DNA from 2 places in the Thiomonas sp. SCN 64-16 genome. Region 2 is predicted to be linked to the other one. Evidence: predicted binding sites of a transcription regulator. Region 2 holds the regulator's gene; the other holds the start of a gene.
The links. Region 2 encodes HrcA, which represses chaperone genes, less so after heat shock. Its sites were predicted from a motif close to TTAGCACTCNNNNNNNNNGAGTGCTAA; they were not measured.
Positions count from the first base shown of each region.

Region 1: ABT24_RS00335 (co-chaperone GroES) is a predicted target of HrcA. The motif match lies at 1,350-1,376, and genes of this name have one in related genera.

Region 1 is NZ_MEGQ01000001.1:74,598-78,780, reverse strand. Features, by position in the region: gene ABT24_RS00350 (type IV pilus modification PilV family protein) at 1-170, opposite strand, end outside; gene ABT24_RS00345 (GspH/FimT family pseudopilin) at 167-649, opposite strand; gene ABT24_RS00340 (type IV pilin protein) at 651-1,106, opposite strand; gene ABT24_RS00335 (co-chaperone GroES) at 1,514-1,804, shown strand; gene groL (chaperonin GroEL) at 1,863-3,503, shown strand; gene ABT24_RS00325 (zinc ribbon domain-containing protein) at 3,640-4,183, shown strand, end outside.
Region 2 is NZ_MEGQ01000078.1:763-4,945, reverse strand. Features, by position in the region: gene recN (DNA repair protein RecN) at 1-1,049, opposite strand, end outside; gene ABT24_RS14950 (NAD kinase) at 1,076-1,969, opposite strand; gene hrcA (heat-inducible transcriptional repressor HrcA) at 2,086-3,105, shown strand; gene ABT24_RS14940 (universal stress protein) at 3,133-3,558, opposite strand; gene ABT24_RS14935 (porin) at 3,693-4,183, opposite strand, start outside.

The sequences.
Region 1 (4,183 bases), on a different contig from region 2:
GTGTCCAGCGCTTCCTGGTTGGCGGTCTGCGCCGGAACGGCCAGGCTATAGAGCGATGCGATCGACAGCATCCCCAGGCCGAAAATGACGATGGCAACCAGCACACTGATGAGCGACATGCCGGCCTGATTTGCGGCTGCGCGAGCGGGAGGAGGGGGCTGGAGCGTCATGATGCGGTGTTGGCGTTGAGAATCACACTGCCGGAGGCGAGTACCTGCAGCGTCCAGGTCTGGCCTTGCGCAGCGGTCACGGTGATGGTGGGCGCGGTGTTGATGAAGCCTTGGCTATCGAAAGTGAGCGTCTGCGTGTTGCCGCCGGTGATGCTGCAGGTAATGCCCGGATAGCTGGCGGCGATTTGGCTTGGCGACATTGAGTGCTCTGCAATCACCGTTCCGCCCACACTGGTGCTCCAGGTACAGGTGTTGTTTGCCCCAAGGGTGATGGTGACCGGCTGCTGCGTGGTCACCGCCTGATTGCGCGCCCAGGCCACGTCTTGGGGAAACTTATTGACCAGCACCGAGGTTTTGCCGGAATCGACCATGCTCACCAGATTGGGCACGACCATCAGGCCGAGCAGGGCGGCGATGGCGATGGTCACCATCATTTCGATGAGGGTGAAGCCCGTCTGACGTGACTTGATGAGGGACATGTCAGGTGTTTCCGGATTGATCGCGCGCCCAGCCGTTTGATGTGGTTCCAGCAGGCAAAGGCGGGGAACTGGTTCCGGGTGGCATGACCCAGCCTGAGGCGGGCACGCTGGTGGTGTATTTATTGCCGTCCTGGTCGATGGCGTAGCTGGGTGCGACGAGGCCGCCCGTCGGCGTGGCGGTGAGGGTGAAAGTCGTCGCCGTCAGGGTGGGGCAACTGAACTGGTAATCCTTTCCGGCGGGCGGTGTCGCGCAGATGGGAGCGCCAACATAGGTGCGGTTGTCCTGGTAGTACTGCTGCAGGGCCACGCTCATGCTGGAGAGGTTCGAGAACGCCTCGGTCAGCTTGCTGCGAGTAACGTAGCTGGTGTAGGCCGGAATGGCGATGGCCGACAGAATGGCGACGACCGCCACGACGATCATCAGTTCAATCAGGGTGAAACCGCGGTTGCGCTGCATGGATGAACTCTCCTTGCGCGCATTGTGGAATTGCTTTGCACAAACTGCCGCAGCGAGCCGACGAACGGTGTGAATCTGGCGACGAACGGTCGATTCTTTCCAACATTTACCTTACGTACATTTGGTGACACGGTTGGCTGGGCACTGAGGCGGCGGGCGACCTCTCGGCGGACTTCTTGGCGATCACCTCCGCTTGCAGGGTTTGTGCGCTGGCTCTTGAAACCCGAAAGTCCGTCCCTATAATTAGCACTCGTTGAAGGTGAGTGCTAACAACGGCTTCATCGCACTGTCATGTACGCGCCTTCAAAATGAGTTTCTGGCCGTCAGTTCCGGGCATCGTCCGGGAGGCGGTTTGTCATTGGGCTCCGAGCAGGCGCCCGGTTTTCCACAAACTTCAGGAGATTTGCATGAAATTGCGCCCTCTGCATGACCGTGTCGTGGTCAAGCGTATCGAACAAGAAACCACTACCGCCTCGGGCATCGTGATCCCGGGCAGCGCGGCGGAAAAGCCCGATCAAGGCGAAGTGCTGGCCGTGGGGCCGGGCAAGCATGACGACCAGGGCAAGCTGGTGGCCATGGCAGTGAAGGTGGGCGACCGCGTGCTGTTCGGCAAGTACGCCGGTCAGACCGTCAAGGTCGACGGCGACGAACTGATGGTGATGCGCGAAGACGACCTGATGGCCGTCATCGAGAAGTAATTCACGTCATTCGCGTGATCTGATTCCTGCTTCAACTGCAAATTTACGGAGAATTTCAATGGCTGCAAAAGACGTGATTTTTGGTGCGGACGCCCGCGCCCGCATGGTGGAAGGCGTGAACATTCTCGCCAACGCTGTCAAGACGACCCTGGGCCCCAAGGGCCGCAATGTGGTGCTCGAGCGCTCGTTCGGCGCCCCCACCGTGACCAAGGACGGTGTGTCCGTGGCCAAGGAAATCGAGCTGAAGGACAAGTTGCAGAACATGGGCGCGCAGATGGTCAAGGAAGTCGCTTCCAAGACCTCCGACAACGCCGGTGACGGCACCACCACCGCCACCGTGCTGGCCCAGGCCATCGTGCGCGAAGGCATGAAGTATGTGGCCGCCGGCATGAACCCGATGGACCTCAAGCGCGGCATCGACAAAGCGGTCACCGCGCTGGTCGAAGAGTTGAAGAAGGCCTCCAAGCCTTGCTCCAACACCAAGGAAATCGCGCAGGTCGGCTCCATCTCGGCCAACAGCGACGCGAATGTCGGCCAGATCATCGCTGAGGCGATGGACAAGGTGGGCAAGGAAGGCGTGATCACCGTCGAAGACGGCAAGAGCCTGGAAAACGAACTCGACATCGTCGAAGGCATGCAGTTCGACCGTGGCTATCTGTCGCCCTACTTCATCAACAACCAGGACAAACAGGTTGCCGTGCTCGACAACCCGTTCGTGCTGCTGCATGACAAGAAAATCTCCAACATCCGCGACCTGCTGCCCGCGCTGGAGCAAGTGGCCAAGTCCAGCCGTCCGCTGCTGATCATCGCTGAAGACGTGGACGGCGAAGCGCTGGCTACCCTGGTGGTCAACAGCATCCGCGGCATCCTCAAGACCGTGGCCGTCAAGGCACCGGGCTTCGGTGACCGTCGCAAGGCCATGCTGGAAGACATCGCCATCCTGACCGGCGGCAAGGTCATCGCCGAAGAAGTCGGCCTGACGCTGGAGAAGGTCACGCTGGCCGATCTGGGCCAGGCCAAACGCATCGAGGTGGGCAAGGAAAACACCATCGTCATCGACGGCGCTGGTGTGGCCGCGGACATCGAAGCGCGCGTCAAGCAGATCCGCATCCAGATCGAAGAAGCCACCTCTGATTACGACCGCGAAAAGCTGCAAGAGCGCGTGGCCAAGCTGGCTGGCGGCGTGGCCGTCATCAAGGTCGGCGCCGCCACCGAGATGGAAATGAAAGAGAAGAAGGCTCGTGTCGAAGACGCCCTGCACGCTACCCGCGCTGCGGTGGAAGAAGGCATTGTGGCTGGCGGCGGCGTGGCGCTGCTGCGTGCCCGTCAGGCCGCAGGCGAGATCAAGGGTGACAACCACGATCAGGAAGCTGGCATCAAGATCGTGCTGCGTGCCATTGAACAGCCGCTGCGCGAAATCGTTGCCAACGCCGGTGGCGAGCCCAGCGTGGTGATCAACAAGGTGCTTGAAGGCAAGGGCAATTTTGGCTTCAACGCCGCCAATGACACCTACGGCGATATGCTGGATATGGGCATTCTCGACCCGACCAAGGTCACCCGCACCGCGCTGCAGAACGCCGCCTCCGTGGCGGCCCTGATGCTGACCACCGAGTGCATGGTGGCCGAGGCGCCGAAGGACGAGAGCGCACCCGCCATGCCCGGCGGCGGCATGGGCGGCATGGGCGACATGGGCATGTAATTCCAGGTCCCGTTCAGCAGCCTGCTGCAACGCAAGCCCGCCATCCGTAAGGATGGCGGGCTTTTTTGTCATGAAAAACGCATGAAGCTGTCAACGCTCTCGCTAAGATCGTTGCCATTTCGATCTGGGGGCCAACATGCCACGTTTTTGTACCCAATGCGGCACGCAGAACCAAGAAAACGCCAAGTTTTGCCGACAGTGCGGCGCGTTGTTGCCGACTCAGGTCAAGCCGATGCAGCCCCCAGAGGCCGCTGCTCCCCATCCTCAGAATGAGGCGAGCCAGCAAGCCGAGCAGGCGGCACAACTTCAGGCGGCGCAACTTCAGGTGCAGCGCGATGCACAGGCATTGAGAGACGAAGAGGCGCGCCGGGCTGAAGAGGCGAGACGGGCCGAAGCCGAGGCCGAGCAGTCCCGGCGGCAAGCCGAGCGACAGGCGCAGGAGGCCGCTGATCGGCAAGCGCAGGCCCAGGCGCAACTGCAGCGCGCGAAACAGCAGCAGGCGGAGAAAGAAGCCGCCGCGGCTGCGGCTGCGCGAGAAGCCGAACAGACCGCGCAGCGTGAGCGCACGCAGCGCGAGGCCGAGCGCCTTGCCGCCACGGCCCGGTTGGAAGCGGAAATACGCGAGCGTGCACAGGCGGCCCGCGCCGCGCCGCCGCCCCGCAGTGCCTCGCCCGATCAAT
Region 2 (4,183 bases):
GCGGCCTGTTCGGCGCTTTCCAGCGCGGGCAGGTCGATACTGCGGTCGAGCTGCTGGAGTTTGTCTCGCAGGGCGTGATGGGTTTGCGGCAGGTCGGCCGCCGCCACGCGATGCTTGCGCGCGAGATTCATCCAGCCCGAAAGCCGGGCGTCGAGTTCGGCCAGACGCTGCGGGTCGGCCTCGGTACGTTCGGCCAGACGGCGCAGTTCGTGACTGAGGTCGCTCAGGCTGGTTTGCGCCGCGTCGATCTGCTGCACCAGCGGCTGCAGCCCGGCATCGACCTGCGCCGCTCGCTCCAGCGCCTGCTGCGCCTGCGCCAGCAAAGACAGCGCACTCACGTCCTCGCCGTCAAGCGCCCCCTGCGCCAGAGCGAAGTCTTCGAGCAGACTGCTGACATGCGCCAGTCGCTTGTGTTCGCTCTCCAGCGTGGCCCACTCGCCCTCGGCAGGACGCAGGCGATCGAGTTCCTCGCACTGCCACTGCAGGCGCTCGCGCTCCTCGGCCAACGCACCGACGTCGCCCCTGGCCTGCTGCAAGGCCGCGTCGGCATCGCGCCACTGGGCCCAGGCGAGCGCGACGGCCCGGGCTTCGTCTTGCGCCCCGGCGTAGCCGTCGAGCAGGTGGGTGACGACTTCGCGCCGTACCAGCCCCTGATAGGCGTGCTGCCCATGAATGTCCACCAGCCATTCCCCCGCGGCCTTGAGTTGCGCGGCGGTAGCCGGGCTGCCGTTGAGAAAGCCGCGCGACTTGCCCTGCGCGTCGATCACGCGGCGCAGCAGCAGCGTGTCGGCCTCGGCGGCGAATCCCTGCTCGTCCAGCCAGGCGGCCAGCGGCGGGCTCAGGCTGAACTCGGCGCTGATCTCTGCGCGCTGCGCCCCCGCGCGCACCACACTGCTGTCGGCGCGCTCGCCCAGCGCTAGCTTGAGCGCGTCGATCAGGATGGATTTGCCCGCGCCGGTTTCTCCGGTGAGCACGGTGAAGCCCCCCGCCAGATCGATGTCGAGCTCGGGAACGATGACAAAGTCGCGCAAATGCAGATGCAGCAGCATGGCTCAGTGGGAAAAGACGCAAATTTTCAGGATTCATCGGGCACTTCATGCCAATGAAGTTTCCGGCGCAGGGTGGAGAAATAGCTCCAACCCGGCGGGTGAAGAAACACGCAGCGATGCGGCGCCTGCCCGATGCGGATGCGATCGCCGCCGATCAGCTCGGCATAGCTCTGCATGTCGAAGTTCACGCTCACGTCGCGCGGCGTGACGACCTCGATCACGATATCGGCACCGCCCGGCAGCACGATGGGGCGATTCGACAGGGTATGCGGCGCAATCGGCACCAGCACCACACCGTCCACGCTGGGGTACAGAATGGGCCCGTAGGCCGACAGCGCATAGGCCGTGGAGCCCGTCGGCGTGGCGACGATCAGGCCGTCTGCCCGCTGCACATACATGAAGCGCCCGTCCACCTCCACCTTCAGCTCCACCAGCCCCGACGCGCCGTTGCGATTGACCACCACATCATTCACCGCAATGGCGCTGAAAATGGTCTGCCCCGCACGCTCCACCGCGCCGCTGAGCATGGCGCGCTCCTCGCGCTCGAAGTCGCCGGCCATCAGTCCGTCGATCGCGGGCTCCCAGTCGCTGTCGGCGATATCGGTCATGAAGCCCAGCCGCCCTGCGTTGATGCCCACCAGCGGCACTTTCAGCGGAGCGAGCCTGCGAGCCGCACCCAGCATGGTGCCGTCGCCGCCCAGCACCACCGCCACCCAGCCGCCCTGCGCGGTGCGCTCGGCCAGTTCGCTGCTGCGCAGCACCGGGTAAGGCAGCTCGGTGTGCTGCGCGGTGAGCTCGCCCACCCAGACCTCCACTCCGGCCCGGCTCAGCCGCGCGGCAATCTCGCCAAGTTTGCGCTGCGCCTGCGGCGCCTGATACTTGCCGATCAGCAAGACCTGCTGGAACACGGTACGGGGCATGGGGTTCAAAGTTGAGGCACGGCGGAGAACACCGCCCTGGCGGCAAATTACAGCACAGGCGCAAGTCCAGCGTAGCGTGTCGTGCCCGCGCGCCGTCTGCGGCCTAAAATTTGCTCATGGACGAACGCGCCCGACTGCTGCTCAAAACCCTGATCGAACACTACATCGCCGACGGTCAGCCGGTGGGTTCGCGCACGTTGTCGCGCGCTTCGGGGCTGGAGTTGTCCGCGGCCACCATCCGCAACGTCATGGCCGATCTCGAAGACATGGGCCTGATCGCCAGCCCGCACACCTCGGCCGGGCGCATTCCAACCCCGCGCGGCTACCGGGTATTTGTCGACACCATGCTCACCGCCCAGCCGCAGATGCCAACCGACCTGCTGCCGCAGACGCTGCAACAGCACATCGACACCGCCCCGCCCCAGCAAGTGATGATGCGCGCGGCGCAGCTCATGTCCAGCCTGTCGCAATTCGTCGGCGTGGTGCTGGCGCCGCAGCGCAGCGCCGCGTTTCGCCACATCGAGTTTCTGCGCTTGAGTGAACATCGCATTCTGCTCATCATCGTCAGCCCCGAGGGCGATGTGCAAAACCGCATGCTGCACTGGCCGCACGCCCTCAGCCAGAACGAACTCAATACCGCCACCAACTACCTCAACGCCCATTTTTCGGGCCTGAGTTTCGAGCAGGTCACGCAAAAGCTCGGCAGCGAAGTCGAACACCTGCGCAGCGAACTCGTCGCCCTCATGCAGGCCGGCGTGCAGGCCGGCAGTCAGGCGCTGCAGCAACCGCAAGATCAAGTCGTCATCTCCGGGCAACAGCAATTGCTCGGCATCGGCGACTTTGCGGGCAATCTGGGCAAACTGCGCCAACTCTTCGATCTGTTCGAACAAAAAGCCCAGTTGCTCAAACTGATGGATGCCTCCGCCCGTGCCGATGGCGTGCGCATCTACATCGGCGGCGAAAGCGAGGCCGTGCCGTTTGAAGAACTCTCCGTCATTACCGCACCCTATGCGGCCGACGGCAAAGTGGTCGGCACCCTCGGCGTCATCGGCCCCACCCGCATGGCCTACGACCGCATGATCCAGATCGTGGACATCACCTCCAAGCTGGTGGGCAATGCGCTGAGCCAGCGGTAGGGCCTGTTAACGCGCCGTCGCGGCGGCTCACCGCACCAGCAGCACCGGCACCGTGGTGGACGCCACCACCTTGCTCGCCACCGAGCCCATGACGAAGCCCTTGAGCGCCGAGTGGCCGTGCGTGCCCATGATGAGCAGGTCGGGCTGCAGGCGCGCCACCTCGGAGGCGATCTGCTCGGCCGGATCGCCCACCACAAAACGAGACTCGAACGCCAGCCCGGCCTGTTTCAGCACGCCTTCAGCGGGCGCCAGCGCCTGCGCGCTGACGTCGCGGTAATACGCGTCCAGCGTGGCCTTGCTCAGTTGCGCGCGCGCCAGCGGCGTGCCGATGGACAGCGCCACCGTGAGCAGGGTAATGCGCGGCGGCTCCTTGTATTGCCGCACCTGCTGCACCAGAACCTGCGCAGCCCGCGCGGTGTAAGTCGATCCGTCGACCGGTAGAACAATGTACATTGAACAACCCTCCCTGTGCGGGCATTATGCCTGCCGCAACACGACCGCTCCCTGGCCTTTTTGCGATTTATACAGTCGAAAAAAAGCCGCCCGAAGGCGGCTTTCAAAGCAGTTGCTAGAGCAGCTTGCGCTGATCAGAACTTGTGACGGATGCCCAGGGAGAAGCCGCTGGAAGACTGCCCACCCATCGAACCGGAGCTAAACAACGTTGCGTCGCCGACGTACTGATCGACATTGTTTTGGTTGCTGATGTGGGCGTAAGAAGTGTACAGGTTGGTACGCTTCGACAGTGCGTAGGTATACCCGATGGCAGCTTGTTTGACGGTGGACTGATCCAGGTTGCTGTCCTTCCGCTGGCCGTAGCTGACGAGAATAGCGCCAGGGCCAACGGGCACGGTAGCACCCAGCATCCAGATCTTGAGATTGGGGTTTTGGCCACCACCAACCATTACAGAGCCATCGCCATACTTCTCTTGTGCATAGTACGCACTCACCTTGGCTACGCCAAAATCATAAGCGCCGTATATGTTCCACAGCTTATTCTTGATATATCCATCGCTAGGGGTCATGCTGCGACCGGTTGCATCAAGAAGGAAAGCCGAAGTCGCAAGGGCTGTAGTTGAAG